Regions from separate parts of the Megasphaera vaginalis (ex Srinivasan et al. 2021) genome, predicted to be linked through region 2. Evidence: riboswitches for the same ligand, from Rfam matches in the RefSeq annotation. Region 2 holds a riboswitch; each other region holds the start of a gene.
What was found. A riboswitch is a leader RNA that binds a small molecule or an ion and turns the genes downstream of it on or off. The one in region 2 is predicted to bind ZMP and ZTP.
Positions count from the first base shown of each region.

Region 1: it holds a riboswitch for ZMP and ZTP, as region 2 does, so the genes downstream of both, HMPREF1250_RS07320 (OFA family MFS transporter) here and HMPREF1250_RS02300 (phosphoribosylaminoimidazolecarboxamide formyltransferase) in region 2, are expected to answer to the same signal.
Region 3: it holds a riboswitch for ZMP and ZTP, as region 2 does, so the genes downstream of both, HMPREF1250_RS09460 (formate--tetrahydrofolate ligase) here and HMPREF1250_RS02300 (phosphoribosylaminoimidazolecarboxamide formyltransferase) in region 2, are expected to answer to the same signal.

Region 1 is NZ_AWXA01000041.1:108,621-113,348, forward strand. It holds gene mnmG (tRNA uridine-5-carboxymethylaminomethyl(34) synthesis enzyme MnmG) at 1-442, shown strand, start outside; gene rsmG (16S rRNA (guanine(527)-N(7))-methyltransferase RsmG) at 429-1,142, shown strand; gene HMPREF1250_RS07310 (D-alanyl-D-alanine carboxypeptidase family protein) at 1,168-2,151, shown strand; gene HMPREF1250_RS07315 (FAD-dependent oxidoreductase) at 2,240-3,316, opposite strand; ZMP/ZTP riboswitch at 3,414-3,498, shown strand; gene HMPREF1250_RS07320 (OFA family MFS transporter) at 3,577-4,728, shown strand, end outside.
Region 2 is NZ_AWXA01000008.1:78,153-82,880, forward strand. It holds gene ffh (signal recognition particle protein) at 1-1,052, opposite strand, end outside; gene ylxM (YlxM family DNA-binding protein) at 1,067-1,396, opposite strand; gene HMPREF1250_RS02300 (phosphoribosylaminoimidazolecarboxamide formyltransferase) at 1,495-2,670, opposite strand; ZMP/ZTP riboswitch at 2,715-2,793, opposite strand; gene HMPREF1250_RS02305 (Asp23/Gls24 family envelope stress response protein) at 2,838-3,662, opposite strand; gene HMPREF1250_RS02310 (PHP domain-containing protein) at 3,667-4,473, opposite strand; gene HMPREF1250_RS02315 (leucyl aminopeptidase family protein) at 4,470-4,728, opposite strand, start outside.
Region 3 is NZ_AWXA01000053.1:59,118-63,845, forward strand. It holds gene aspS (aspartate--tRNA ligase) at 1-507, shown strand, start outside; gene HMPREF1250_RS09450 (ferritin) at 692-1,204, shown strand; gene HMPREF1250_RS09455 (hypothetical protein) at 1,295-2,113, shown strand; ZMP/ZTP riboswitch at 2,178-2,255, shown strand; gene HMPREF1250_RS09460 (formate--tetrahydrofolate ligase) at 2,305-3,984, shown strand; gene HMPREF1250_RS09465 (cyclodeaminase/cyclohydrolase family protein) at 3,953-4,606, shown strand; gene HMPREF1250_RS09470 (hypothetical protein) at 4,670-4,728, opposite strand, start outside.

The DNA.
Region 1 (4,728 bases), on a different contig from region 2:
CGTCACACCGACGGCGGAGAATCAGAAAAAACTGGCGGCGGCAGGTACGGCGCCGATCCGTACGGGCTTGACGGCATATGATCTGCTGCGCCGTCAAGATCTGACGTATGAACGGCTGCGGCAATATTTTCCTTTAGCCGAGTTGGCTGACGACGTTCGGGAAGAAATCGAAATTCTGATAAAGTATGAAGGGTATATAACGCGTCAACTGGAACAGGTGGAAAAGATGAACCGCTTTGAACGAAAGCTGTTGCCGCCCGATTTTGACTATGAAGGACTGGCGACGCTCTCTGCCGAAGCGCGGCAAAAACTGGCGGAAATCCGCCCTCGTTCTCTCGGGCAGGCGAGCCGTATTTCCGGCGTTTCGCCGGCGGACATTACGGCGCTGCTGATTCGGTTGGAACAGCGGCAGCGGGAGGGAAAAGGACATGTTTCTATGTGAACTCACGGCGGCATTGGCGCCGCTGGGCATTGTGCTTACAAAAAAACAACAGCAACAATTTGATACCTTTGCAGCCATGCTTGTCGAAAAAAATAAAGTAATGAATCTGACGGCCATTACGGAACCGAAAGAGATTGCCGTTAAACATATGGCCGACAGCCTTTCCTGTTATGAACCAGTTTGGTTTCCGGAAAACGCGTCGCTTCTCGATTTGGGGACGGGCGCCGGGTTTCCCGGCGTTCCCTTGGCGATTTTGCGGCCTGATCTGGAGATCACTTTTTTCGATTCCCTTCAAAAGCGACTGCGCTTCGTTGCAGAAGTCACGACGGCGTTGGGTTTGGAACGAGTACATTTTCTTCACGGCAGAGCCGAAGAAGAAGCGCACCGTACGGAATACCGGGAGGCCTTCGACATCGTTACGACGCGAGCTGTCGCCAGGTTGAACATCCTCAGCGAATGGGCCTTGCCGTATGTTCGGTGCGGCGGCGCCTTCATTGCGCTGAAAGGAGCTCGTTATGAAGAAGAACTTGCGGAAGCGGCAAAGGCGCTGACCGTTCTCGGCGGCGCCGCCGCCGTGGTCAGGGCAGTCTCTCTTTACGGAATCAGTGACAAGCGGGCGGTGTTTTATATCCGCAAAGAAAAGGAAAGTCCGAAAAAATATCCCCGTAAGCCCAAAATGGCGAACAAAAATCCGTTGTAATCATATAGGAAGGAATGTGAAGAAAATGTTTTTGAAAAAAAGAATGTTCACGTTATCCGTAATTTGCCTTACTGTCTCTTCTCTTACGGCTGTTGCGGCGATGCCGGAAAGGCCAGAAATCCGTGCGGCTGCCGCTTATGTCACAGATTGTGATACAGGTGCGGCCCTTTATGCCAAAAATGCCGATGCCCAAGTATCCCCCGGCGGTACAACCATGATGATGACGGCCATTTTGGGCCTTGAACTGGGACAGGGAAAGATGGACCGGAACGTAACGATCGCCCCTGAATCGACGCAACTTGACAGCGACGTAGCCGTACTGGGCCTTCGCGCCGACAGAACGGCTACGCTCGGCAATGCGCTGGCCGGAATGATGACGTACAGCGGCTGTGATGCTGCCATGGACATTGCCGCTACCGTGGCGTCGTCGCAGCGTGATTTCGTTGATAAAATGAATGATAAAGCGCTGGCTATCGGCGCCGTGCACACGCATTTTACCAATCCCTCCGGATTGCCGGAAAGCGGTCATTATTCGACTGCCGCCGATTTGGCGAAAATTGCCGCATACGGAATGAAAAACAGCGATTTTCGTACGTTGGTGAGCCGTTCATCATATGAAATGACCTATTCCGACGGCGATACGGAGACGCTGACGTCGCTCAACGAATTACTTGCCGGCCAATACGAGGGTGCTAACGGCGTGCGTACAGGAAGTACCGATAATGGTGGTCCCTGTCTGATTGCTTCGGCAACGCGGGAAGGGAAGACGCTCGTCGCCGCTGTAATGAATTCTTCTGATCGTTTCGGCGATGCCGCGGCGTTATTGGATTATGGCTTTGCCGTTTTGAAAGAAAAAGGAGCATCTGGAAGCGATTTCGCTACGGCGACGGCGGGAAAGAGCGATGAAAATCCGTACGTTCTCCGCGATGCGCCGGCAGGGCAGACATTGAGTCAACTTGCGGCGGAACAGGCTGCAGCGGCGCAGCATACGCAACAGTCGGCGTTATAGCATGAAAAACACAACAAGTGTTATAAAACAGCCGCCATTACCGATTTTACATCGGTAATGGCGGCTGTTTGTCGTCAAACAAGTGCGATCAAACGAGGGCGAAAAGATCGTTCAATCCTTCAGCCAGTGTCGGATGAGTAAAAATAAAGTCACGAATAACCGTATACTTGATATTTTGTGTCATCGCTAAGCGGATGATGTTGATCAATTCATGTGAATCGGCACAGAAGAGCTGCGCACCGAGAATCAGATCCGTTTCCGGATCCACTAAGGCTTTCAGCAAGCCGTCGGCCTGTCTCAAAACCTTTGCTTTGGGAATAGCCGCTGCAGGCATGGAAACGACGGTATAGGCAAGTCCTTGACGCTTGGCTTCGGCTTCACTCAGGCCGACGCGGGAGAATGTGGGGTTAATGAAGACGGAGTAGGCGAACGCGCCGCGATTGTCGACAGTTCGGACTTTTTGGCCGTATATATCGTCCCAAATAATGCGGCTGTCATCAAGTGACATGTACGTAAATTGCAATTTGTTGCAGACGTCACCTGCCGCCCAAACTGATGGCGCTGTTGTGCGCAGATGATCGTCGACAACGATCATTCCGCCGTCGTCGGTGCGGATCCCGGCTTTGGACAGCTGCAGTTCCGTCGTATCGACGCGGCGGCCGGTAGCGACGAGAACGGCGTCTCCCGCCAGCGTATGCATCTGTCCGCCCTTTTCATATAGGGTCGTGCCGTCGTTTATTTCCGTCACGTTAACGCCGGTTTCGACACGGATTCCCTGTCCGGTCAGGACTGCGAGAATGGCTTGCGCCATATCACTGTCTTCACGACCGAGAAATACGTCGGCGTCTTGCAGAATAGTCACTTCACTGCCGTATTCGGCAAACATGGAAGCAAATTCGAGACCGATATAACCGCCGCCGATGATCGTCAGCTTTTCAGGCAAGACGTCAAGATCCATGATGGTTTCACTGACATAGACGAAGGCGTTATCTTTTATGCCTTTGATCGGGGGAATAAAGGGGCCGGCGCCCGTATTGATGCAGGTACCGCCGTACATATGTGAGCTTTTTTCAATGAGGGCAACCTTTTCTCCTTTAGCTGCCAACTTTCCTGCCAATGTTTTGCCGGCTTTACCGAAGCCGATGATAAGTGTATTATACATCATGATTCGCTCCTTTTTATCAATAAATAATTATTATTTATTATATCTTATCATAAGAGTTGACAAAGTATATGTCACTGCCTATAATAAAAGAACAACAAAACCGATATGGAACTGACGGATAGTGGAATTAACCACATGAACCGTATCGCATAAAGTATGAGCCGACCGTCTGGGCAGAGATATGAATGTATACTTTGGCCGGAAAGGGTCGGTATTTTTTATATCTCTTTTTACGTTTTCGTACGAGAGAGGGGTATTGTATGAAGAGAAATCGGTGGCTTATCGCTTTATCCGCTATGGGACTTCACATTTGTATCGGCAGTGTATATGCGTGGAGTGTGCTGACCAAACCGATCATGCAGAGCATGGGATTTACGTTGAAAGAAACGACGTGGACATTTTCTCTGGCTATTTTGTTCTTGGGCCTTTCAGCCGGCTGTCTGGGCGCTTTCGTTCAGAAGATCGGGCCCCGCAAATCAGGACTTTTGGCGGCATTCTTTTTTTGCGGCGGTATGTTCGGCACGGCGTTGGCATTACATTTGCACAGTCTGCCGCTGCTTTACCTGGCCTATGGCGTTATCGGCGGTATCGGCCTCGGTACGGGGTATATAACGCCGGTGTCGACGTTGGTCAAATGGTTTCCGCATAATCGCGGTTTTGCCACGGGTCTGGTTATTATGGGATTCGGGTTTGCCAGCATGATTGCCGGACCGGTGATGCAACTTCTTGTTGAATCTTTCGGGCTGGTGACGAACTTCGTTATTCTCGGCGGCGTTTATTTTATCGTCATGACGGCATCGTCCCTTTATCTGGCGCCGCCTGCAGCCGGTGATATCGTACCTCGGGATAAAGTGCTGGAAGAAAGCGGCAGGAAACGGCCTGTCTATGCGGCGGCACTACCGCAGTTCACCGTCAAAAAAGCGATGAAAACATGGCAGCTTTACACGATTTGGTTCCTCTTCTTCACCAACATTACCTGTGGTATTGCCCTGCTTGCCGTTGCGTCGCCAATGGCGCAGGAAGTCGTCCATATGACACCGCTGGCGGCAGCGTCCATGGTCGGGATCATCGGCTTCATGAACGGCGCCGGCCGCATTGCGTGGGCGACGGTTTCCGACTATATCGGGCGAGCCAATACGTATCTGTTGTTCTTTGCCTTGGAAGTGGCAGCCTTTTATAAGCTTTCAACCGTTACTAATTCCTTCAGTTTTCAGATCCTCGTACTCCTGATCATAACCTGTTATGGCGGCGGCTTTTCCTGTATGCCGGCCTATCTCAGCGATCTCTTCGGCACCTTGGAACTGAGCGCTATTCACGGCCGGGTCCTGACGGCTTGGGGCGCTGCCGGAGTTGCCGGGCCCCTGCTTCTTTCCTGGATCAGAGAAACGACCAACAGCTACGCCGTAACCTTG
Region 2 (4,728 bases):
CTCATAATACCGCCGAGATTACCCATTTTTTTGATCATCTGCAGCTGCTTCAGAAAATCGTTAAACGTAAAAGCGCCGCTCTTCATGGTCTCTTTCATCTCGGCCATCGATTCTTCGTCGAAAGCGGCCTGCGCCTTTTCGATGATCGTCTCAACGTCACCCAGATCAAGGATGCGGGATGCATAACGGTTGGGATGAAATTCTTCCAATCCGTCCGCCTTTTCGCTGACGCCGATAAATTTGATCGGCTTTCCCGTAACGGCTTTAATCGACAGCGCCGCACCGCCGCGGGCATCACCATCAAGCTTAGTCATGACCAGTCCGTCAACGCCCAGGGCCTGATCAAAAGCTGACGCTGCCGTAACCGCATCCTGACCGGTCATGGCGTCGACAACCAGGAGAATTTCGTGGGGATGGACACTGCCTTTGATGCGAATCAGCTCTGCCATCAATTCTTCATTGACGTGCAGGCGGCCTGCCGTATCGATGATAATGACATCGCGGAGATGCCCCAGCGCATAAGGGACGGCCCGTTCGGCGATGCCGACCGGATCCTTGCAATCCTCTTCCGTATAGACCGGAATGTCAAGGTCCTGTCCCAGCACCTGAAGCTGCGTAACAGCAGCCGGACGATACACGTCGCAAGCCACCAGGAGCGGCTGTTTCCCTTGCCCTTTCAACTTCTTCGCCAGCTTTGCCGCCGTCGTCGTCTTCCCGGCGCCTTGCAGACCTGCCAACATGATGATCGTCGGCGGCCGTGAAGAGATCGCAATGCGGCTTTGCGTTCCGCCGAGAAGTTCCGTCAATTCGTCGCGAACGATTTTAATGACCGTCTGCGACGCATTCAGACTGCTGAATACTTCTTCTCCGACAGCCTTTTCCCTAACCTTTTTGATGAAATCCTTCGTGACCGCAAAGTTGACGTCTGCCTCCAAAAGGGCGCGGCGTATCTCTTTCAGCGCTTCATTAACGTCATCTTCCGAGAGTTTGCCTTTGCCGCGAAGCTTTTTAAAAGCCGACTGAAAGCGTTCGGAAAGACTTTCAAATGGCATGAGGACCTCCTTCTTTACAGTTCGATGCGATGTAAAATTCGTTTTGCTTCTTCTATTTCCGCCGTACTGCCGCCTTCCAGAAGGCGGGCGGCCATTTCCACTTCCCGTTGCAGAACCTGCGCCCGTTCCAACAGGTGCAGCTTCGCTTCGTAATGTTCCAATGACTGCGAGGCGCGATGCAGCAAATCATGAACGCCTTGCCGGGATATTTCCAAATTTACGCCGATTTCGGCGAGAGAAAGATCCTGATTGAAATACATGTCCATACATCGTTCCTGCCGTTCCGTCAGTAACGGCCCGTATATGTCCAACAGCCGCCCTTTGCGAAGCACATCTTCCAACATGATTTCACCGCCTCTGTCATTCGTACGTTGCAAGTATACAGGAAAGGGAAAGGGGTGTCAAGTATTTTTACTTGTCACCTCTTTCGGTCTGCCATCCTTTAATGATGGAATAAACGGAGTCCTGTCATCGCCATGGCCATATTATATTTATCGCACGTTTCAATGACATTGTCGTCGCGAATGGAGCCGCCTGCCTGTGCAATATATTCGACGCCGCTGCGATGGGCGCGTTCAATATTGTCACCAAAGGGGAAAAAGGCATCGCTGCCGAGAGCCACGCCGCGAAGTTGTGCGACCCACTCTTTCTTTTCCCGCCCGGTCAAAGGCTCCGGCTTTTTTGTAAAGAACTGCTGCCACACACCGTCGGCAAGGACGTCTTCCCAATCATCGGAGATATAAACGTCTATCGTATTGTCACGATCAGGGCGACGGATATCATCCCTGAAAGGTAACGCCAACACCTTCGGGTTCTGCCGGAGCCACCAGACATCGGCCTTATTCCCTGCCAGGCGCGTACAGTGGACGCGCGACTGCTGTCCGGCACCGACGCCGATCGTCATGCCGTCTTTAACATAGCAAACCGAATTTGACTGCGTATATTTCAAGGTAATCAGCGCCACGAGCAAATCACGCTGCGCGCTTTCGGGAATCTCTTTGTTGCGCGTCGGCCGAACGGCAAAAAGATCCTTTGTAATGACCGCGTTATTGCGGTCCTGCTCAAAGGTAACGCCGAAGACCTCTTTATGCTCCGGCACTGCAGGCACATAAGCGGCGTCGATCTTCAATACGCAATACGAGCCTTGCCGTTTTTCCTTCAAAATTTTCAACGCTTCTTCCGTATATCCCGGTGCGATAACGCCGTCTGAAACTTCCCGTTTCAGCAGCGTCGCCGTCGCGGCGTCGCACGTATCGGAAAGGGCGACGAAATCGCCGTACGAACTCATGCGATCAGCGCCACGGGCACAGGCATAGGCTCCGGCCAACGGCGACAGTTCCAAATCGTCAACGTAATATATCTTTTTCAAGGTATCGCTCATTTCAACAGCCACGGCAGCGCCTGCCGGACTGACATGCTTGAACGAGGCCGCAGCCGGCAGTCCTGTCGCTGCTTTCAGTTCTTTAACTAATTGGTAGCTGTTCAGCGCATCGAGCAAATTGATATAGCCGGGACGGCCGTTCATAACTTCAAGCGGCAAGTCGCCGCCGTTTTTCATATACACTCTCGTCGCCTTCTGATTGGGATTGCATCCGTATTTCAATTGCAGTTCTTTCATCGTCATTTCCTCCTGGGAATAAAAAAAACACCGACACTCCCGGACTCATTTGCCCAGACGGTCGGCTTTTTATCGATCATGCTCCCTGTGGTCAGCCCACTTCCGTCAGTCACATGATTCCTTTTTCATTATACAAACTGGCTCGCAGCCTTGTCAACAGACGGATTTTACTCGACGACATCACGAACGGTAATCTTCAGAATGTCGACGGACATGCCTGTCGTATACTCGATGTCGTCCTGCAGCGAACAGCGGATCCGCTGCATCAGCGTCTTAATATGGACGCCGTACCGGACGGTAACGCCCAAAACGACGGCCAGTCCGTTGCTGCCCGGCACATAATTCTTCGCCACCTTGACGCGGTTTACCTTGACGATACCGTCGATCCCGGCCAAACAATGACGGATCAGAGCGAAAAAGACGTCATCAGAAAAGATGAGCTTACCGTAATAACTGAAGATCGGTCTGACAACGGACTGTTCGAAATCAGGTCCTTTTTTGCCGCTCCGGTTGTGGAGAAACGAACGGATCGGATCGAGGAGATAGCCGTGAAAATGGGATTTCAATTCCATTGTCGGCACGGGAATGATATGTTTTCCCTCCGCTTTGCGGATGGCTCTGGCTTTGGCGATCTCGGCGGCGCAGGAAACCTCTTCAATCCGGATATACGCATCGACAGGCGGCAAATACAAGGCTTCGCGGATGCGCTGCACCATGTGCTTCGATGTCCCCAGGATCAACAGTTTTTCCGGCTTTACCCGGCTCAGCGCCTCGCGGACGGCTGCGGCGTGAGACGGCTCAAGAAAGATGGCGCAGCGAACGGCGCGCATGCGATTGGTCTCATCTTTTGCGGAACAGCCGGCAATAATGCGGTTCTGATAGATGAGAAGACCGTCGTCAATGATGCTGTCAATATGATTGTCATAAGCGACAACCAGCGCATGGTGGCTTTTGCCGGTGCCGCTGGGGCCGATAAATCCGATAATTTTCATTTTCTCATCCTTTATAAGAAAGGAGCGGCTGCAACGGCGCCGCATCAAAGGAAAAAACGCCGAGACCGTCAGGGTAGCGGCCGATCGTGCCGTGGTAATCGGAACCGCCGCTGACCAGCCAATCCTTTTCCCGCGCAATGCCGAGAAATTCGTCATACCGGCCCCGATTCTTCGGATGATATACCTCTATGCCGTCGAAGGGATGCTGCAAGACCTGCGGCAAGGCCGCTTTAAGCAGCGACGGGTGCGCTAAAAAGGACAGGCCGCCGGCACGGTGAATGAGTTCAATGCAGGCGTCGATATCGTAACGATCATAGGGAACGTAAGCCGGGCCGTTACGGGAAAGGATCCTTTCAAAGACCGCAGAAACTGATGAAAAATAGCCTTTTTCCACCAACATAGCCGCAATATGCGGTCTGCCGACAGTACCGCCGCGCCGCAGTATATCATTGACAACGGTGAGATCAAGCGCATAGCCGAGAGCCGTGCATTTCTCAACGATCTTTCTTGCCCGTACTGCGCGCCGCTCCTTGAAATCGCGGCAATAGTCCTGCAACTCTTCGTTCGCCGGATCCAGATGATAGCCGAGAATATGGACATCTTCATCGGCGCAGTCACTGCTCATTTCAATGGCGCTGATAATCTTTACACCATCATGCAGCCTGTGCGTACCGTCATATGCCGCCATCGTATCGTGGTCGGAAATAGCGATGACGTCAAGCTTTGCCGCCGCAGCCATTGCCGTCAGTTCCGCCGGCGTGTGGAGACCGTCGGAACAAGTTGTGTGCATGTGCAGATCCGCCTTCATCATCGTCCGCCTCGCAAAAATTCCAGAATCGTCTTGACCCCTACGCCGGTAGCGCCGCTGAAACCGCTTTCATCCTTTTTTTCACTAAAAGCGGTTCCGGCAATGTCGAGATGAATCCAGGCCGTTTCAGGCTTCACGAATTGCTTGATGAATTGCGCCGCCACGATAGCACCGGCGCCGGATCCGGTCGAACCGACATTTTTCAAGTCGGCAACAGTGCTTTTCAACTCCTCTTCGTATTCCCTGTCCAACGGCAGC
Region 3 (4,728 bases), on a different contig from region 2:
GAATTTGCTTTTACCTGGGTCGTCGACTTCCCCATGTTCGAATATAGTGAAGAAGAAAAACGGTATGTCGCCATGCACCACCCGTTTACAGCCATTCGTGACGAAGATCTGGACAAGTTGGAAACCGATCCCGGCCACGTTTATGCCAAGGCCTATGACCTCGTTCTCAACGGCGTAGAATTGGGCGGCGGTTCATTGCGTATTTATCAGCCGGAACTGCAACAGCGCGTTTTTAAAGCTATCGGCCTGACGGAAGAAGAAGCGGAACAGAAATTCGGCTTCTTGCTCCGTGCCTTTGAATATGGCGCGCCGCCGCATGGCGGTTTGGCTTTCGGCTTGGATCGGATGATCATGCTGATGCTGAAACGTAAATCCATTCGCGATGTCATCGCTTTCCCGAAAACGCAGAATGCTATCGATCCGATGAGTGAAGCGCCGTCACCGGTTACGCCGAAACAGCTTCATGAATTACATATTCAGATAGAAGAAGAGTTAGTCAAAAAATAACGTATTACTGCCGCCAGCTCTATAGAAGAGAGGCGGCAGTTTTATTTAAAAAGCAATTTATTTGTTAATAATCATTGTAATTTATTTTAAACGTGGTTTACTATGTATAAATCTTATAGAGATTGCGTTGATGACTATTTTTAGGAATAGCCCTGGTCCGCGAATAGACAAGGAGGAACGCAGCATGTTGGATAACAAAGTAAAAGAGCTTATTAACAAACAGATCAATCAGGAATTTTATTCTTCGTACCTGTATTTGGCATTCGCCAACTTTTATTACGATAAAGGACTCGACGGGTTTGCTCATTGGTACGATGTGCAGGCGCAGGAAGAACACGATCATGCGATGCTGATGCGTACATATCTGCATAATAACGGTGAATCCGTGACGTTTGAGGCGATTGAAAAACCGTCTTTGGCCTGTAACGATATCATCGATCCGATGAAGGCCGCTTATGCCCATGAACAATATGTCACGCATCTGATCAATGAAATTTACAGAGCTGCCGACGAGGTTCACGATTATCGTACGATGCAATGCTTCGACTGGTTCGTCAAAGAGCAGGGAGAGGAAGAAAAGAATGCCGACGGACTGATCAAAAAATACGAACTTTTCGGTTCCGATCCGAAGGGGCTGTACGCGCTGAATCAGGAATTGCTCGGCCGTACGTATGCAGCGCCGACGTTGGTTCTGTAAGTCTTGGCAGAAGGACCCGCAAATTTTGCGGGTCCTTTTTATTTTGGCGGTGACGGGATATGGTATAATAAAAAAGAAAGGAGAAAAGTGATGCAAACTATTCATTATGTAATGGCAGATCCCAGCGGGAACACGACTGTTCTTGTCTTGGATCGAATCGATCGGGCTGATCATAGTGTTGTAGCCGCCAAGTTGCTCGTCTCCGAAGCACTTGAAGCGGAACAGGTTGCTTATCTGACCATGGATCCGGCAGACGGCACTGCTCTTCGCATTGATATGATGGGCGGCGAGTTTTGCGGTAACGCTTCGCGCAGTGCCGCCGCTTATGCCCTGTCCTTGACGAGAGAGGACAAGGGAATGTATCGTGTATCCTGTTCGGGTTGCACTGTGCCGTTAGGTGTTGCCGTTGAGCGTAAAGGGGATGTTTTTCAAGCCGTCATTGATATGCCTCTGCCGGAGTCGGTGGAAGCCGTGCTGATTCCCGTCAATGATTTACCGTACCGGTTTTTCAAGGTGACGTTGCCGGGAATCGTGCATTTCGTTTATTTCGTACAAACCGGCGATAATGTCGATAAGGAAATTTATTGGCAGGCGCTGCGCGAATATGTCTCTACTGACGCCTATGCGGCATACGGGCTAATCATTGTCGATACGCAGGCGCTGACCATGGTTCCTGCCGTCTATGTGGCGGAAACGGATACACGTTACTGGGAACGAAGTTGCGGCAGCGGATCGGCAGCGGCAGCGGCGGCGTTGGCCTGTGTCGGGAGACGGAATGTAGCTTGTACATTGCGCCAGCCGGGCGGCGCAATTGCGATTGCTGCCAAAGTCGATGACGGGGAATTGCAGTCGCTTCGTATCGGCGGAACAGTTGCGCTTTCAGCTGTACAAACGGTGCTTATTGAATAAGCGGACAGGGGCCTTGCAGGGACGGCTGATTGACAAAGACAGATGCCGTTTTGTATAATAAATGCATAGATCATGTGACTGACGGAAGTGGGTTGACCACAGGGAGCATGATCGATGCGAGCCGACCGTCTGGGCAGAGATTCCGGAATGTCGGTATTTTTTTTGCTACTATCGAGGAGCTGACGATGACGATGGAAAAAGTATTGAGTGATATTCAAATCGCGCAACGGACAACGTTGGAACCGATTACGAGCATTGCGGAAAAAGTGGGCTTGACGGCAGATGATTTGGAATTATACGGTAAATACAAGGCAAAGATATCCTTTGACGCGATTCGACGCCTGTCCAAAAACCGGGACGGTAAATTGGTCTTGGTAACGGCAATCAATCCGACACCGGCCGGTGAAGGAAAGTCGATGACGACGATCGGCCTGGCGCAGGCGCTGAATCGCATGGGACATAAGACGATCGTCGCCATGCGCGAGCCGTCTCTCGGCCCCGTTTTCGGGATTAAGGGCGGCGCCGCCGGCGGCGGCTATTCGCAAGTATTGCCGATGGAGGATATCAATCTCCACTTTACCGGCGATATGCATGCCATTACAACGGCCAATAACCTGCTTGCAGCAGCTATTGATAATCACGTCCATCAGGGAAACTCCCTGCGCATTGATATCCGCCGGGTCGTCTGGAAACGCGTCATGGATATGAATGATCGCGCGCTGCGTAATGTTGTCGTCGCTATGGGGGGAACCGTTTGCGGCTTTCCCAGAGAAGACCACTTCATGATTACCGTCGCTTCGGAAATTATGGCCGTCCTTTGCCTGGCGGAAGATCTGATGGATCTGAAGCGGCGCATGGCGAATATTATCGTCGCCTACGATTTGGACGGGCAGCCTGTTCGGGCCGGCGATCTCGGTGTTGCCGGCGCCATGGCTGTTTTGATGAAAGACGCCATCAAGCCCAATCTCGTGCAGACGACGGAAAACACACCGGCGCTGGTTCATGGCGGTCCTTTTGCCAATATTGCGCACGGCTGCAATTCCGTCGTAGCGACGAAACTGGCCATGAAGATGGGGGAAATCACGGTTACCGAAGCCGGTTTCGGCGCCGATCTGGGCGGCGAAAAATTTATGGACATTAAATGCCGGTTTGCCGGTATTAAACCGGATGCCGTCGTGCTCGTAGCAACAATTCGGGCTTTGAAAATGCATGGCGGTGTGAAAAAAAGCGATTTGCAAGTGGAAGATGTGGTCGCTCTGGAAAAAGGGTTTGCCAATCTGGCCAAGCATATTGAAAATATGCGTAAATTTGATGTTCCCGTTCTGGTCAGCATCAACCGCTTCCTGACCGATACGCCGGCGGAAATTGAAAAATTGACCGATCTTTGCCGCGCTTACGGCGTTGATGTCAGTTTGGGCGATTGCTGGGCGCAAGGCGGCGCCGGCGGACTGGATATGGGTGAAAAGGTACTGGCGCTCATGGCGGCACCGAAGAAACCGTATAAACCGCTTTATGAAGCAACGGAATCTATTGCCAAAAAATTGGAAACGATCGTCAGGGAAATTTATGGCGGTGACGGCGTCATCTTTGAAAGCAGAGCGAAGAAACAAGTGGAAGAATTGGAAAGACTGGGGCTGGACAAAATGCCTGTCTGTGTAGCGAAAACGCAGTATTCCTTATCGGATAATGCCGATCTGCTTGGCGCGCCGACAGGATTTACCGTTACGGTCAAAGATGTGCGCGTCTGCACGGGCGCAGGGTTTATTGTTTGTGAAACGGGAAATATTATGACTATGCCGGGCTTACCGAAGGTGCCGGCGGCGAATCGGATGGATATTGATGAAAACGGTGTTATTACAGGATTGTTCTGATCGTAAGAGGCCTTTTGGCAAAGCGGTAATCGAAGAGTTTTTGGCAGCGGCGTCCTCGGCGGAGCCGGTTCCGGGCGGCGGCGGCATTGCCGCTTTAACGGCGGCTTCAGCAGCGGCGCTTTTGGAAATGGTAGCCAATTTGACTGTTCATAAAAAAGGCTGTGAAAAGGTTGCGCCGCTGTTGACGGCGACAGCGGCGGAGGCTGCCTCCTTGAGGCGGCAATACATAGCCGCCATTGATGCGGACGGCGAAGCGTTTGCCGCCGTTTTGACGGCCCTGCGCATCAATAAGGCAGAGATATCCCGGTCGGAACGGGTACAGGCTGCCTTTCGCCACGCTGCGGAAGTTCCCTTGGCATTAGGCGTCAGTGTGTATGATTTACTGTCCTTGGCGGTGCAGGTTGTGCGATACGGCAATGTCTGGGTCATTACGGATGGCGTTATCGGCGCCATGAATGCGCGGGCCGCCATGCGTTCGGCCTTTTACAGCGTCCGCATTAATTTGAAATCCATTGACGATGAAGATTTTGTGCGGAAAACCTGTCAGCTTATGGAAGAGACGGAACGAAAGGCAGCGTTGTTGGAAGCGGAAATTGAACGTGTTTACCGGGAAAGGCAATGACGAAAAAGATAAAAAAACGGACCGCCGCCGGCAGTCCGTTTTTTATCATACGTCGAAATATAATCAGTTATTATTGAATTTATTGAACCAAGCTTTGATGCCTTCCTTCGGATAAACGCCGG